DNA from 2 places in the Micromonospora sp. NPDC049580 genome. Region 2 is predicted to be linked to the other one. Evidence: riboswitches for the same ligand, from Rfam matches in the RefSeq annotation. Region 2 holds a riboswitch; the other holds the start of a gene.
What was found. A riboswitch is a leader RNA that binds a small molecule or an ion and turns the genes downstream of it on or off. The one in region 2 is predicted to bind S-adenosylmethionine.
Positions count from the first base shown of each region.

Region 1: it holds a riboswitch for S-adenosylmethionine, as region 2 does, so the genes downstream of both, AB0J68_RS12000 (ABC transporter substrate-binding protein) here and AB0J68_RS15570 (aminotransferase class V-fold PLP-dependent enzyme) in region 2, are expected to answer to the same signal.

Region 1 covers NZ_JBFAPG010000105.1:6,878-12,618, reverse strand. The annotation lists gene AB0J68_RS12015 (hypothetical protein) at 1-8, shown strand, start outside; gene AB0J68_RS12010 (amino acid ABC transporter ATP-binding protein) at 18-764, opposite strand; gene AB0J68_RS12005 (amino acid ABC transporter permease) at 761-1,540, opposite strand; gene AB0J68_RS12000 (ABC transporter substrate-binding protein) at 1,580-2,425, opposite strand; SAM riboswitch class IV at 2,740-2,851, opposite strand; gene AB0J68_RS11995 (amino acid transporter) at 2,935-4,875, opposite strand; gene corA (magnesium/cobalt transporter CorA) at 5,105-5,741, shown strand, end outside.
Region 2 covers NZ_JBFAPG010000161.1:257-10,766, forward strand. The annotation lists gene AB0J68_RS15550 (AI-2E family transporter) at 1-1,190, opposite strand, end outside; gene AB0J68_RS15555 (co-chaperone GroES) at 1,350-1,688, shown strand; gene AB0J68_RS15560 (hypothetical protein) at 1,781-1,948, shown strand; gene AB0J68_RS15565 (PrsW family intramembrane metalloprotease) at 1,965-3,443, opposite strand; SAM riboswitch class IV at 3,467-3,587, shown strand; partial or broken gene AB0J68_RS15570 (aminotransferase class V-fold PLP-dependent enzyme) at 3,667-4,698, shown strand; gene AB0J68_RS15575 (FUSC family protein) at 4,730-5,965, opposite strand; gene AB0J68_RS15580 (metal-dependent phosphohydrolase) at 6,071-6,727, shown strand; gene AB0J68_RS15585 (DUF4031 domain-containing protein) at 6,699-6,983, opposite strand; gene AB0J68_RS15590 (FAD-linked oxidase C-terminal domain-containing protein) at 7,040-8,440, shown strand; gene AB0J68_RS15595 (hypothetical protein) at 8,450-8,986, opposite strand; gene AB0J68_RS15600 (glycerol-3-phosphate dehydrogenase/oxidase) at 9,049-10,510, opposite strand, start outside.

The DNA of each region.
Region 1 (5,741 bases), on a different contig from region 2:
CCGGCTGAGCGGTCGTCTCAGAGCACCTGGGCGAGGAAGCGGCGGAGCCGGGGATGCTCGGCGCCCTCGAAGATCCTCTCCGGCGGGCCGGCCTCCAGCACCACACCCCGGTCCATGAAGGCGACGGTGTCGGCGACGTGCCGGGCGAAGCCCATCTCGTGGGTGACCACCACCATCGTCATTCCGGCGGCGGACAGGTCGGCCATCACCCCGAGCACCCCCTTGACCAGTTCCGGGTCGAGCGCCGAGGTGGCCTCGTCGAAGAGCATCACCTCGGGCCGCAGCGCCAGCGCCCGGGCGATCGCCACCCGCTGCTGCTGACCACCGGAGAGCTGCGCCGGCCGGGCATCGGCCTTGCCGGCGAGCCCCACCAGCTCCAACTGGGCGCGGGCGACGGCCACCGCCTCGTCCTCGCCGAGCTTGCGCAGCCGGCGCAGCGCCAGGGTGACGTTGCGCAGCACGCTCATGTGCGGGAAGAGGTTGAACTGCTGGAAGACCATGCCCACCCGCTGGCGCAGCGCGTCCGGATCGTCGCGCAGGACACTGCGCCCGTCCAGCAGCACGTCGCCGCGGTCGGGCTCGATGAGCCGGTTGAGGGTACGCAGCAGAGTGGACTTCCCCGACCCGGACGGCCCGATCACGCAGGCCGTCCCACCGCGCTGCACGGTCAGGTCGACGCCGCGCAGCACGCGGTTCGGCCCGAAGGCCAGGTGGACGTCGCGCGCCTGGAGGCTGACCGAGGTGGTGGTCGCGGTGGTGGTCATCGCCGGTCTCCTTCCGGGGCCCCGGTCAGCGCCGGGTCGTCCTCGTCCTCGTCGTCGGCGGGTGCGGTGGCCGGCCGGCCGTGGCGCAACCGCCGGTCGATCGCGTTCACGACGTGCGTCAGCGGGACGGTCAACGCCAGGTAGAAGAGCCCGGCGAGCAGCAACGCGGACTCGTTGCCGGTGGTGGCCGCATAGTCCTGCCCGATGCGGAACAGCTCCCGCTGGCTGGCCACCAGGCCGAGGAAGTAGACCAGGCTGGAGTCCTTGATCAGCGCGATGAGCTGGTTGACCCAGGCGGGCAGCACCCGCCGGATGCCCTGCGGGATGATCACCAGCCGCATCGCGTCGGCCCAGGAGAAGCCGAGTGCCCGCGCGCCCTCCAACTGGGCCGCCTCCACCGACTGGATGCCGGAGCGGAAGATCTCCCCCATGTACGCCGCCGCGATCAGCGACAGCGCGAGGATGCCCAGCGGGTACGGGTCCGGTCCCCAGACCTGCATGCCGAACGGTGCCAGCCCGACGCCGATCAGCAGGATCGTCGCCGCGGCCGGCAGCCCTCGGAAGACGTCGGTGTAGACGCGGGCCGGCCAGCGCAGCCACCGGCTGCGGGAGATGCCGGCCACGGCCAGCAGCAGGCCGAACACCGTCCCGAGCAGGGCGGCGGAGACCGCCAGGATCAGCGTGTTGGGCAGCCCGACGGTCAGCATCTCGGGCAGCGCCTCGCGCATCGCGTCGGCGTCGAAGAAGGTCTCCCACAGGGTGCTCAACGGATCCATCGGTCGCCTCTCCTACCGCCCCGCTCGCTCGTCACCGGTTCAGGACGCGGCCGACGCCGACGCCGACGGCGCCGCCACGGTGCCGCTGCCCGGGGTGAAGTCCGCCGGGATCGGGCGGCCCGGGTAGTACTGGGCCTGCAACCGGCTCCAGGTGCCGTCGGCGATCACCTCGTCGAGGCCCTTGTTCAGCGCCTCGCGCAGCTTGTCGCTGCCCTTGGCCACGGCGTACGCGGTCGGCGCCGGGCTGAGCTGCTTGGCCGCCACGGTGATCTTGCCGTTGCTGTCGGCGGCCGACTTCTCGCCGATCTCCGCCGGGGCGATCCACGCGTCGGCGGTGCCCGCCTTGAGCTGGTTGAGCGCGCCGTTGTAGTCCGGCACCCGCACCGGGTCGAGCTGCTTGCCGGTGGCGTAGTCGTCCTGGACGGTGCCCTGCACCACCACGACCCGCTTGCCGGCGAGCTGGTCGAACCCGGTGATCGGCGAGCCGGCCGGCACGTCCAGCCCGAAGTAGCCGAAGTCGTAGCCGTTGCCGAAGTCGACTGTCTTCTTCCGCGCCTCGGTGATCGTGATCGAGGAGCTGCCGACGTCGAACTTGTGGTTGTTGACCTGGGAGAGCAGCGCGGAGAAGTCGGTGCCGACGAACTCGACCTTCAGGCCGAGCTTGCCGGCGACCGCGGTCAGCAGGTCGTTGTCGAAGCCGGTGAACTTACCGTCCTTGAGGTACACGTTCGGTGGGGCGTCGGTCAGCGTGCCGGCCCGCAGCACGCCGGCCTGCGCCAGGCCGTACGGATTGCCGGCGGTGTCGTTCGAGGCGTCGTCGGTGCCGCAGGCGGTCAGCGCGCCGGCAACCACAAGGGCCGCCCCAACGGCAACGGCACGGCTCAAGCCAGAAGAAAATCGCACGGGTGTCTCCAAAAGGGTGTGTCGACCCGGTCGATCGTGAAGTTGTTGCCCCGACACGCCGGTCGGGCGGGCAACAACGTCATGATCGACGCGAGGGTGGGGTGGGCGTGGTGCGCCCGGGGGAGGGAGGGGAGGGGAGGGGTTAGCGCGTGGGGTGGTGGTTACACGCCGCGCTGCACATTCGCATCAGGTCCACGTGGCGACGCCGGGTCAGGGGCGGCGTGAGCCGACCGGCCGGTGGCGTGGGGCTGAGAATGCGCATACGGTCTCCCGGGTCTGTTGCTGACCTGGGTGCCAGGCCACGCTTGCGCCGGCGTCCTGCCGGTGCCTGGTCTTCACCCGGGGCACCCCACCGCGGAGGAGGGTTGCCGGCCAGCGAGCCGGGGCTTCGCGCTGGCACTCATGACCTGCGCCGAGGCTAGCAGCTCCCACCTGTGGATCGTCCAGCCGTTATGACCACGCTCACCACCGGTGACGGTTCGACCGGCAGGTCAACCGGCGTGCACGTGCGGCCGGCGGCGCGGGTCGGGCTCTTGGCGACGCAGGATCTCCCGGGTGACCGAGGCGATGGCGCCCTGCCCGAACGCCAGGTAGCGCAGGAGGTTGCGACCCGGGCCACCCTCGCTCCATTCGAAGTAGATGTGTGGGCGTCGCCTGCTCCGGTCGCGGATCTCCAACAGCAGGGCGGCGAGCGCGGTGGGCACCGAGGAGCCGGTCAGGCTGAGCACCGGGTAGCTGTCGTGCGCCACGCTGCCGCGCACCGGCAGCTCGGTCTCGAAGTCCGACGGGTCGGTGACGTGGACCTCGACGAAGATGACGTCGCTGTCGTCGGGGAAGTCGTTGTCCGCCATGGTCTGTGCCAGCTTGGCGCGGTATTCGGCCGGGTCGCGGCGGTCCGGCTCGTGCGCGATGAGGCGGATCCGACGGGTGGCACGCTCGTCGATCATCCGGGCGGCGGTCGGATCCAGCTCGACGTGGTCGACTCGCACCTCGTAGGCCCGTACGAGCCGGGACAGCACCGACACCAGGATCATCCCGCCGATGAAACACGCGGCGATCTTGACGCCGTCGGGGCGTTCCACGACGTTCGCCAGGGTGGTGTAGACGAAGATCAGCGCGATGGCCCCGAAGGCGTACATCCGCCCCCGCTGCCGCCGTCGTCGCGCCGCGAGGGTCACGGCCGTCGCCGCCGAGGTGATCAACACCAGGACCCCGGTGGCGTACGCGCCGCCCTGCGCGTCCACGCTGGCGGAGAAGATCACCGTGATCAGGAATGCCACCGAGGTGAAGACCAGCACCAGCGGCCGGACCGCCCGCGCCCAGGTAGGGGCCATACCGTAGCGCGGCAGATACCGGGGTACGAGATTGAGCAGCCCGGCCATCGCCGACGCGCCCGCGAACCACAGGATCCCGATCGTGGACAGGTCGTAGACCGTGCCGAAAACGCCGCCGAGGTGCTGGTGCGCCAGGTAGGCCAGCGCCCGGCCGTTCGCCGGCCCGCCCGGCCTGAACGCCTCCGGCGGGATCAGCACGGTGGTGGTCACACTGCTGGTGATCAGAAAGACGCTCATCGTCGCGGCGGCGGTGGTGAGCAGCCGCCGCGCCCCCCGGATCCGGCCCAGCGGCCGGTCCTCCGAGTCCTCGCGATCCCCCCGGATGTGCGGCATCACGGCCACCCCGGTCTCGAAACCGGACAGGCCCAACGCCAGCTTCGGGAACACCAGCAGGGACAGCCCGACCACCAGCAGGGGATCGCCGTGCCCGGTGCTCAGCGCGGTGGTCCAGTCCCCGACCGCGCTCGGGTGGGTCACCACCCGCCACAGCGCGTCGGCGATCACCACCGCGTTCAGCGCCAGGTAGACCGCGACCAGGACGACGGCGATCCCGATGGCCTCGCCGAATCCCTTGAGGAACACCGCGCCCAGCAATGCCACCAGCAGCAGCGTGATGGCCACCTCGTGTCCCTTGAGCCCGCTCGGCCAGAACGGGTTCTCGTCGAGGTGGGCGGTCGCGTCCGCCGCCGAGAGGGTGATGGTGATGATGAAGTCGGTGGCCGCGAAACCGAGCAGCACCAGCACCAACAGCTTGCCCGGCCAGTAGCTCAGCAGGCGTACGAGCATCGCGATCGAGCCCTCACCGTGCGGGCTCTCCACCGCCACCCGCCGGTACACCGGCAGCGCGCCCAGCAGCGTCACCAGCACCAGCACCAGCGTCGCCACCGGCGACAGCGCCCCGGCCGCGAGCGCCGCGATGCCCGGCTGGTAGCCCAGCGTCGAGAAGTAGTCGACACCGGTCAGGCACATCACCTTCCACCACGGGTGGTGCCGATCCTCGGGCGGGCGGCCGCCCGGCCCGGAACGCCGCGCGGCCCGCTCCGTACCGCCGTCGAGCAGCCAACCGCGCAGCCGCCCGGCGCGCCTGTTGCCCTGCACCGGCGCTTCCCCCGTCCTCCGCCCATGGTCACCGCGAGTATCCGCCCGGCCACACGCGCCCGTCCCCAGGTACGCCGAACCCGCCCGTACCGGGTGGGGACGGCCGGCGAGTCGGAGGGTTTCGGCCCGGGGGCAGGGGGGATGCAGCGCCTCCGGCGCGCCTCGCACCGAATCGTCCGGTCGGGCCGGGAGGCCGCCGGATCGGATGCCACCGGGGAAGGAGCGGGTCATGGTCGGCGGCCGTCGCTTCCGCCCGGGTGGTGGCTTCGGCCGTCAGCTCGACGAGCACGAGACCCGCGTCGGCGTGCCGCCGCCGGAGCCGCCCCCGCCCGCCGGTGGCATGGTGGACAGTGCCGTCTACATCCGGGGACACCGGATCGCGTCGCCGGCCGGCCTCGCCGAGACGTACTCCTGCCTACAGGAGCAGGACGACGCGATGGCCTGGATCGGGTTGTACCGGCCCGACATCGACCAGATCTCCTCGCTGGCGCGCGAGTTCCGCCTGCACGACCTGGCGGTGGAGGACGCGATCAACGCCCACCAGCGACCCAAGCTGGAGCGGTACGGGCACACGCTGTTCGTGGTGCTGCGTGCCGCCCGCTACGACGACCTGCGGGAGGAGGTCGAGTTCTCCGAACTGCACCTGTTCATCGGGCCCGGTTTCGTGGTGACGGTCCGCCACGGCGAGGTCCCCGACCTGGCCGCGGTCCGGCGACGGATGGAGGCCGACGCGCCGATGCTCGCCCAGGGGCCCGAGGCGGTCCTGTACGCGATCCTCGACCAGGTCGTCGACGGGTACGCGCCGGTGGTCGCCGGGTTGGAGAACGACATCGACGAGATCGAGACCCAGGTCTTCGGGGGTGACC
Region 2 (10,510 bases):
ACCAGCGCGCCGGTGATGCCCGCGAGCACCACGCCGGCCGCGATCCCGATGATCACCGCGAGCGGGTGGATGGCCACCGCCCGGCCCATGATGAGGGGCTGGAGGATGTGGCCCTCCACCTGCTGCACACCGATAACCGCACCCAGGATGATCAGCGCGGTTACCGGCCCGCTGTCGACAAGCGCCACCAGCACCGCCACCCCACCGGAGAGCGCCGCGCCGACGATCGGGATGAACGCGCCGAGGAACACCAGGGCCGCCAGCGGGAAGGCGAACGGCACGTCGAAGATGACCAGGAAGATGCCGATGCCGACCGCGTCGATGAAGGCGACCAGCACGGTCGCGCGGACGTACGCGACGAGGGTCTGCCAGGCGGCGCGGCCGGCGTCGTCGACCTTCCACCGGGCGGCCACCGGCAGCAGCCGGACGAGGAAACGCCAGATCTTGTTGCCGTCGCGCAGGAAGAAGAACGTCGCGAACAGCACCAGCAGCGTGCCGGTCAGCACCTCCGCCAGCGTCGCCGCGGTGCTCAGCGCGCCGCTGGTGAACTTCGAGGTGTTGTCGTTGATCCAGCCCTGCGCCTCGTTGATGTAGCGGTCGAGCTGGGTGTCGGACAGGTGCAACGGGCCGGTCTTCAGCCAGTTCTGGATCTGCCGGACGCCCTGCGAGGACTTCTCGCTCAGCTCCGGTACGCCCTGGATGAACTCGTTGACCACCAGGGTCAGCGTGCCGATGACGCCCGCCAGACCGCCGACCAGCACCACGGCCGTCGCCAGCGAACGGGGCAACCGGGCCCGCAGCAGCCAACCCACGGCCGGCGCGAGCAACGCCGAGAGCAGCAACGCGATGGCCAGCGGGATGATCACGATCCGGACCGTGCCGACGATCCGGAGCAGCGCCCACGCCACCACGCCGATCACGATCAGCCGCCAGCACCAGGCGGCGGCGATCCGCAGCCCGTGCGGCACGTCGGCGTCGTCCCGGCTGGACGTCGAGCTGTGCAGGTCCACCGGAGGCTCCGCGCCGACGACCGTGGCCTTCGCCGGAGCGGCGGGCCCGGGAACGGCCGGCGAGGCCACCCCGGCCGTCTCCGGCGCGTCGCTCGGCGTCTCCTGAGCCGCGCGAACCGACTCCTGTCCTGACCGGTAGGCGCGGCGCAGCCGCCCGCGTACCCGCTCGAAGCGGCTCAAGCGCACCTCCTGGCAGAAGAGTCGTCCGCCCACGGCGACAGGTCGGACAGCATACGTCCGTTCCCCACACCGTAGGGCAGTTCCGCCACACAATGCCCCGGACGGCCAGGGACGTAACCACCAGCGGCCGGTCCCCCGCGACACGGTAGCGTCTGCCCCGTGACCGCCGACCAGGATTTCGACTCCGGCCTGCCGATCCGCCTGCTGCACGACCGCGTGCTGGTACGCATGGACGGCAGCGAGGGCGAGCGCCGTTCCACCGCTGGCATCGTCATCCCGGCTACCGCCGCGGTCGGCAAGCGCCTCGCGTGGGCCACCGCCGTCGGCGTGGGGCCGAACGTCCGCGCCATCGTCTCCGGCGACCGGGTGCTCTTCGACCCGGACGAGCGTTCCGAGGTCGAGCTGCACGGCCGCGGGTACGTGCTGCTGCGGGAGCGCGACGTGCACGCCGTGGCCGCCGAGCGGGTCGAGAACGACTCCACCGGCCTCTATCTCTGACGCACCTCCCCTGGCCAGCGGGCGCCACCGCGCCGTTTGCCAGCCCGTGGCGTGGGAAGCCAGCCGGCGACCGTGGGCCCTGGGGAGGGACGATGCCGGTATTCGTGAAGAAACTGCTGGCCTGGGGCAGCGTCGCGTTCCTGATCTACTTCATGGCGTTCCGGCCGGACGGGGCCGCGCAGATGTTCAAGGGGATCGGAGCCGCGCTGATGGCGATGGCGCAGGGGCTCGGTGACTTCCTCACCACCCTGATGACCTGACCCCCGCCAGCGCCCGTCAGGAGTGACCGGGCGGCCACGGCGCCGGGGGGCGCAGGCCGTGCCAACCGGGCGGCGCGTAGCCCATGGGGGGCGGCGGCGGGGCGAGCACCACCGGGATCGGCACGACCGGCTCGTCGGGCGCTTCCACCGGCCGCTGCGTACCGTCCGGGAACCGCAGGTGGTAGCGGCTGCCGTCCCAGACACCCACCGGCGCCTGCGGGTCACGCCCCACGAAGAACGACCGGTGCGCGGTGATGGCCTCCAGCAGTTGCCGTTCCTCGGCAACCGCCCGCTCCCGGTCGGCGGGCTTACGGTCCAGACCACGAAGCGTCCCGTCGCGCAGCAGGGCCAGCCGCGTCGCGGCGAGCTGGTACCCGCGCATCGCCCGCACCCCGGCGTCGCCGGCGACCCGGCGTGCCCAGCTGCGGGCCGCGTGCCGGCGGCCCAGGCTGCTCAGGGCGGCCACCTCGGGCGGGCTCAGCCAGCCGGCGCGCACGTAGTCGGGCAGGGTCCGCTCGGTGAGCCGCCCCTCCCAGGCGCGCAGCCACACGGCCAGCCCGACCGTGCCGAAGAACACCGGCACCATCAGGCCCAGGAAGCCGTACAGCATGATCACCGCTTCGCCGGTGGCCTGGGTCAACGTCGGCAGCAGGTTCCACGTGCCGTGCAGCATCATCGCCAGCAGCAGGCCGGCGATGGGGGCGAGCACGCGGACCCGCCGGTCGGCCGTGCGCGAGGCGACACCGAGCCCGACACCTGTCATCGAGGTGAAGAGCGGATGGGCGAACCCGAACAGGAGGATCCGCACGATGAAGATGGCGATCACCTGCTGGGTGCCGGTCGCCGGGCCGTACCGGTCGGCGCCAGCCGCATAGCCGTACCCGCCCAGGTAGAGGATGTTCTCCACCATCGCGAAGCCGACCGCGGAGAGCCCGCAGTAGACCAGGCCGTCGGTTATCCCGGACCACTCCCGACGCCGGAACACCAGCAGCAGGATCGGACCGAGGGCCTTGGTCAGCTCCTCGATGAACGGCGCCACCAGCACGCCGGTCAGCGCCTCCGGCAGCCCCCAGTCGGCGAACCGCCCGGCGGCGAACTCGTTCACCTTCAGCGAGGCGGCGGTGGAGACGAACGCGCCCCAGGCGAAGCAGAAGATCAGGTATTTCAGCGGTTCCGGCTCGTACCGGTCGAGCCAGAGGAAGCAGGCGACCAGCACCGGCACCGGCAGGATCGCGGCGACCACCCCGATGAGCAGCGCGTCGAGGCCCAGCGACTGGCCGAGGGTGATGACCATGAAGACCGCGCACGCCGCGATGAACAGCACCACCCCGGCCAGCACCAGGAACCGCAGCCAAACCAGTCGGCGCGGCGGCATCCGGGGCGCCGCGACGACAGCCGGATCGGCGGGCGTGGGCGGCGACGGCAGGGGTGCACCGGGCGGGGTGTCGGCCATGCGGTCAGCGTAGCCATCCCCCGCCGGCTGGTCCGGTCGCATCCACAGCCGCTATGCTGCCGGCAGGTCACGAGCGCCAGCGTCAAGCCCCGGCTTGCTGGCCGGCAACCCTCGTCGAGTTCGCGGTGGGGTGCCCCGGGTGATGACCGGGCCCAGCCCGATCGGCGTGCTGGGCAAGCGCGGACCCCGTCCCGACACCGCACCCGGGGTCCCTGACCCCGGAGGTTCCGGCGTGTCCGTCACCCTCGTACCCTCGCTGCCCGCCCTGCCCACCGTCGCGCCCAGCCCGTTGGCGCCGCTCGACGTGCTCGGCGTACCCGGCGAGATCAACCTCGACTACGCGGCCACCGCGCCGTGCGCGCGGGCCGCGGCCGACGCGGTGACCGAACTGCTTCCCTGGTACGCCAGCGTGCACCGCGGCGCGGGAGCGCTGTCGCGGCGCTGCACCCTGGCCTACGAGCGGGCCCGGCAGACGGTCGGCGACTTTTTCGGCGCCCGCGCCGACGACCACGTGATCTTCACTCGGAACACCACAGACGCTCTCAACCTGCTGGCCCGGGCGCTGCCCGTCGGCACGACAGTCGTCACCTTCGCGGGCGAGCACCACGCCAACCTGCTGCCCTGGCCCCGCGGCTCGGTGCGCCTGTCGGTACCCGCCGACCCGGCCGGGGCGGTACGCGCTCTCGCCGCCGCCCTCACCGAGCTGCGCCGCGACAGCAACCCCGCGCTGCCGGTGCTGGTCGCCGTGACCGGGGCGAGCAACGTGACCGGGGAGCTGTGGCCGGTCGCCGAGCTGGCCCGGGTGGCCCACCGGCACAACGCCCGGATCGTCCTCGACGCCGCACAGCTCGCGCCGCACGCCCCGGTCGACCTGCACACGCTCGACGTGGACTACCTGGCCGTCTCCGGCCACAAGCTGTACGCCCCGTTCGGCGCGGGTGTGCTCATCGGCCGGGCGGACTGGCTGGACGCCGCCGCGCCGTACCTGGCCGGTGGCGGTGCCACCAGCCACGTCGGGCCAGCGACCCACGATGTGACCTGGGCGAACGGCCCGGCCCGACACGAGGGCGGCACTCCGAATCTGCTGGGCGCGGTGGCGCTGGCGGCGGTGTGCGCGGCGCTGGCCGACGCCGACCGGGTCGCGCTGGCCGCCCGTGAGCAGGCGCTGCTGGCCCGGCTGCGCGCCGGCCTCGCCGCCCTGCCGCACGTGGTGGAGTTGCGCACGTTCGGCCCCGACGCGCCCCGGGTCGGCATCGTCTCGTTCGTGGTCGCCGGCTGGGACTCCGCAGAGGTGGCCGAGGCCCGGACCGTGCGCCTGCTGCTCGCGCTCAGCCGACGGGCGGGGCGGTGGGTGGCTTCGGCGCCTCGCCCGGCTCGGCCGGTTCGCCGACCGGCCGTTCCTGCTCCCCGAAGGCCGTCCGGATCCACCGGTTCGCCTCCTCCTGCTCGACACCGGAGGCCACCAGCAGGTCACTCGCCGTGGTCCGGATCTGGGCGATCACGACACTGCCGGAGAAGCCGACTCCCGCCCCGTACGCCCGGCCGGCCTCGCTGACGGCCCGCAGCGAGCGCTCCCGTGCCTTCTGCGGCTCCTCGCCCGCCGCGAACTCGTGCTTGAGCAGCCGGACCGACTCGGCGAGGTGGCGGATCGCGTCCGGCATCGGGTCCGGCACCGGCTCGTCGTCCTCGATCAGGGTGACGGACCGGCGGATCAGCGTGCCGCTGTTGCGCATCGCGCGGTCGATCGGGTCGGCCGCCTCCGCGTAGTGGATCAGCTCGCCGCGGCGGTGCCAGCGGGCCGGCGACAGGGTGGCCGTCTCCTTCGCGCCCTCGATCGCCTCGCCCAGGGTGGCCAGCTCGTCCTTGTTGTTGCGCAGCCGCTCCAGCGCCCGCTGGATGCCGGCCCGGTCCCGGTCGCGCAGCCCGTCGGCGGTGGCGTCGAGCTGGGCGGCGAGCAGGTCCAGCGCCGGGCGGGCCGCCCGGTTGATCACCCGGAGCGGGTTCAGCGGCAACAGGACCGCCGTCACCAGCAACGCGATGCCGCCGCCGAGAAACGCGTCGACGAAGCGCGGGATCTCCAGGTTCTGGGTGGACGGGCTCAACGTCACGATCAGCACCGCCGTGGCCGCCGCCTGGATGACGATGGCCACGCTCGCCCCGGCGAAGATGGTGAGCAGGATCGCCACCGTGACCACCAGGCCGAGCTGCCACGCGCCGGTGCCGAGGAAGTAGATCAGGAGGTCGCCGACGAACACCCCGACGCCCACCCCGACGATCAGCTCGACGGTCCGGCGGAACCGTTGCCCGACCGACGCGGCAAGCGTGCCGACCGCGGAGATCGGCGCGAAGACCGGTTGCGGATTGCCGAGCACCTTGTGCGAGATGAGGTACGCCAGACCGGCCGCCAACCCGGCTTGGACGGCCAGCCCACCCGCCATCCGCACCCGGTGCAGCCGGTCGTGCAGGGTGGCCCGGCCGCGGTGCCGCAGTTGCTCGGTGGCCTCGGCGATGCGCGCCCCGTCGACGTCCACCAGGCCCTCACGCAGCGGGGTACGCCGCACCATCGGAGGTCTTCTGTCCCGGGCCACCGCCATGGGCGCGACTACCCGTGGCGGGCCCCCTGAATCCTCCCGCCCGCGTGCGGCGCACGGATGCGGCAGACTCGGGCGGTGGCCGATCTGCTGGACCGGTGGCGGGCGGCGGCCCGCGACGCCGGGGCGGGACCCGACGAGCGCTCCACCCGGGCCGGGGAGGAGCTGCTCGCCCGGTGGCGGGAGCCGCACCGGCACTACCACACGGTGGCGCACCTGAGCGTCGTCCTCGATGTGGTGGACCGGCACGCCGCGCTGGCTGACCGGCCCGACCTGGTCCGGTTGGCCGCCTGGTGCCACGACGCGGTCTACGACCCGCGGGCCCCGGGCGACACCAACGAACGGGACAGCGCCGCGCTGGCCGGGAACCTGCTCACCGGGCTCGGAGTGCCGGCGCCCGCGGTGGCCGAGGTGCGCCGGCTGGTCCTGCTCACCGCCGGGCACGCCGTGGCGCCCCGCGACCGGAACGGCGCCCTGCTCTGCGACGCGGACCTCGCCGTGCTGGCCGGGCCGCCGGCCGCCTACGACCGCTACGCGGCGGCGATCAGGCGGGAGTACGCGCACGTGCCCGAGTCGGCCTTCCGAGCTGGACGGGCCACCGTGCTCACCGGGCTGCTGGCGCTGCCCGCGCTGTTCCGGCTGCCGCCGCTCGCCGACCGGTGGGAGCGGCCGGCCCACGACAACCTGCGCCGTGAGCTGGCCGCACTCACCGGGCCGCCGACGATCCCGGCGTGACCAGGTGTTTCGGGCGACGCAGTCCGGCGTCGCGCAGCAACCGGACGAGTTCCCGGCTCGGCACCACCCGGGCCCCGAGCCACACCGCCGCCGCGAACCGGTCGGCCGGGATGTCGTAGTGGTCCCGGTCGAAGCCGCGCCGGGGTGCGCCCAGCGCCTCGGCGAAGGCGTGCAACTCGGCGTAGGAGACGTCGCTGATCAGGTGCGACCAGAGTCGACCGCGCCACGGCCAGGCCGGCCGGTCCAGGTAGAGCATGGTGCCCAAGCTAGCCCGCGTTGATGATCGGTGGTCGGCGACCTAGCCTCGGCGGCATGGCCCCCACCGGACTTCTCGACGACCTGCGCGCCGCTCTGGGCGAGAACGCCGTGCTCACCGACCCGGACCTGCTACGCCTGCACCAGCGCGACGAGGCCGACCTCTGCGCCGCCGGCGTCCCCCTCGTGGTGACCCGCCCGCGCAGCACCGAGCAGGTGGTGGCGGTGATTCGGGCGGCGGCCCGGCACGGCGTACCGGTGGTGCCGCAGGGCGCGCGGACCGGGCTGGCCGGCGCGGCGAACGCGGTGGACGGTGCGGTGGTGATCAGCACCGTCGCGATGGACGAGATCCGGGAGATCGACCCGGTGGGCCGTATCGCGGTGGTCCAGCCCGGCGTGGTCAACGCCGCGCTCGCCGCGGCGGTCGCCAAGCAGGGTCTCTGGTACCCGCCGGACCCCGGCTCCTGGGAGTCGTCCACGATCGGCGGCAACGTGGCCACCAACGCCGGCGGCATGTGCTGCGTGAAGTACGGCGTGACCACCGAGTACGTGCTCGGCCTGGAGGTGGTGCTCGCCTCCGGCGAGGTGCTGCGCACCGGGCGGCGTACCGCCAAGGGGGTGGCCGGCTACGACCTGACGCGGCTCTTCGTCGGCTCGGAGGGCACCCTCGGGGTGATCACCGAGGTGACCGTGGCGCTGCGGCCGGCCCCGGCCGACTCGCTGACCCTGGTGGCGGTCTTCGGCTCCACGGCGGCGGCCGGCACGGCGGTGGCCCAGATCGCCGCGCGGGGCCTCACGCCCAGCATGCTGGAACTGCTGGATCAGACCCACCTGCGGGCGATCGAGGCGTACCAGCCGATGGGGCTGCGGACCGACGCGCAGGCCCTGTTGCTGGCCGCCGCCGACACCGGCAGCCGGGCGGGCGACGACCTGGCGGCCCTGGCGCAGGTGTGCGAAGCGGCCGGCGCCGAGGAGGTCTACGCGGCCACCGACGCGGTGGAGGCGGCGGCGTTGTTGCAGGCTCGCCGCCTCGCCCACCCGGCGATGGAGAAGTTCGCCGCCGACACCCACCCCGGTGGCAGCGGTGGCCTGGTGATCGACGACGTGGCGGTGCCGCGGGGCGCGCTCGCCGCGCTGCTGGACGGGGTGGCCCGGATCGCGGCGGACTGCGACGTGCCGATCGGTGTGGTGGGGCACGCCGGGGACGGCAACATGCACCCGAACATCGTCGTCGACCGCGCCGACCCGGCGAGCGTTGAGCGGGGCCGGCGGGCGTTCGACGAGATCATGCGGCTCGGTCTCGACCTGGGCGGCACCTGCACCGGCGAGCACGGGGTGGGGCTGCTCAAGCGGGACTGGCTGGCGGCCGAGATCGGCCCGGTCGGCGTCCGGGTGCACCAGGCCATCAAGGCGGCACTGGACCCGGCCGGCCTGCTCAACCCGGGCAAGGTGCTCTGAGGGGCTGCTTCAGCCCTTGACTTCGGCGGGCGTCGCCTGGGTGAGCAGCAACAGGACCTCCCCCGCCACCGCCGGGCGTTCCTCACCCGGGCAGTCCTGCGAGGTGATCAGCCCGGACGAGGTGAGCAGGCTGGACGTCAGCGCGTCGATACAGGTGGTCCGGTACCGCCGGACCTGGTCGGTCTCCTCGGCGAGCCGGGGGTCGGCGAGCAGCACCTGAAGGCGTTCGGTCTGCTCCGCGGCCAGCCTGCCCCGGGAGGTGACTCCGTCGCCGGCACAGTCGAGGCACTGCCACGAGCCGTCCCGCTCGACGCTCAACGTGCGCAGCGGGGCGTCGGCGCCGAGCCGTTGGATCAGGCTGACCTGGCCCGCGGCGACCGTCGTCGGGATCTCGGGTGCCGGCACACCGGCCGCCGAGCCGGCCGGCGGTTGGGCGACCGGCGTCTCGGCGTCATCGCGGCCGAAGAGCGAACACCCGGCCAGGGCGACGGCGAGCACCAGGGCAAGCAGCGGGGTGAGGAGACGGGGGCGCGCGCGGTACAGCACGCGCGGAAACCTACCCCACCGTAGGTAGCGTTCGAAACCACCATCCGGGCCGGTATCGATAGTTACCACCCGGTAACGTCACTTTTCGGTCCTCGTGGCGTGGGGCGCAGCTCCGCCTGGTCGTCGTCACCCCGATCCGCCGCGTAACCCCGTACGTCCGGTACGCCGAGTCTGGCCGCGTCCGCCCCGGCGTCGTCCGGCATCAGTTGGGACTGCCGCTCCGCCTCCACCCGCGCGCGGTAGTGCTCGACCTCGCGGGCGCTCCTCGCCGCGTCCCACCCGAGCACCGCACCCATCAGCTCGGCGGTGTGCTCGGCCGACTCCAGGCCACGGTGGCTGGTCTCGAAGGAGATCCGGGTCCGTCGGGTCAGCACGTCCTCCAGGTGCAGCGCGCCCTCGGCCCGCGCCGCGTAGGCGACCTCCGCCGCCAGGTATTCGGGAGCACCGGCCAGCGGGGACGCCAGCAGCGGATCGACGTCGATCAGCGCCAGCAGGTCGAGCGTGAGGGTGCCGTACCGCTCCAGCAGGTGCTCCACCACGCCCACCGGCACGCCGTGCCGGCGGGCCAGGTCGGCCCGGTCGCGCCACATCGCCGGGTAGCCGTCCGCGCCGAGCAGCGGCAGGTCGGCGGTACGCGACGCGCGGGCGCCACCCAACCGGCGTACGGCCCGGTCGACCACGTCGGACGCCATCACCCGGTACGTCGTGTACTTGCCGCCGGCGACCAGCAGCAGCCCGAGCATCGGCTCGAACACGGCGTGCTCGCGGGAGAGCTTCGACGTGGAGTCGGCCTCACCGGCCAGCAACGGCCGCAGCCCGGCGTAGACGCCCTCGATGTCGGCGGTGGTCAACGGCCGGTCCAGCACGGTGTTGACCTGCTCCAACAGATAGTCGATGTCGCTGGCCGAGGCCGCCGGGTGGGATCTGTCCAGGCGCCAGTCGGTGTCCGTGGTGCCGATGATCCAGTGCCCGCCCCACGGGATGACGAAGAGCACCGACCGTGCCGTCCGCAGGATGAGCCCCGTCTCGCCGGTGATCGCCGAGCGGGGCACCACCAGGTGCACCCCCTTCGAGGCGCGCACCCGGACGCCGGGCCGCAGGCCCACGTCGTTGAGCATCCGGGACATGTCGTCGCTCCACACACCGGTGGCGGCGATGACCGTGCGGGCCTGCACCTCGAACTCGGCGTCCGGGGACCCGGCCGGCGCCTCCAGGTCACGGACCCGTACGCCGGTGACCTCCCGCGCCTGCCGGATCAGCCCGACGGCACGGGTGCTGCTGACCACGGTGGCGCCGAGGCTCGCCGCGGTGCGGGCCAGGGTGACGACCAGCCGGGCGTCGTCGACCTGCCCGTCGTAGTAGCGGATCGCCCCGGCCAGCGCGTCGGCCCGCAGGCTCGGGAAGATCCGCCGGGCCCCCTCCCGGGTCAGGTGCCGGTGCAGCGGCATGCCCCGACCACCGCCGAAGAGACCGGCGAAGGCGTCGTACGTGGCCACGCCCGCGCCGTAGTACGAGCGGCGGAAG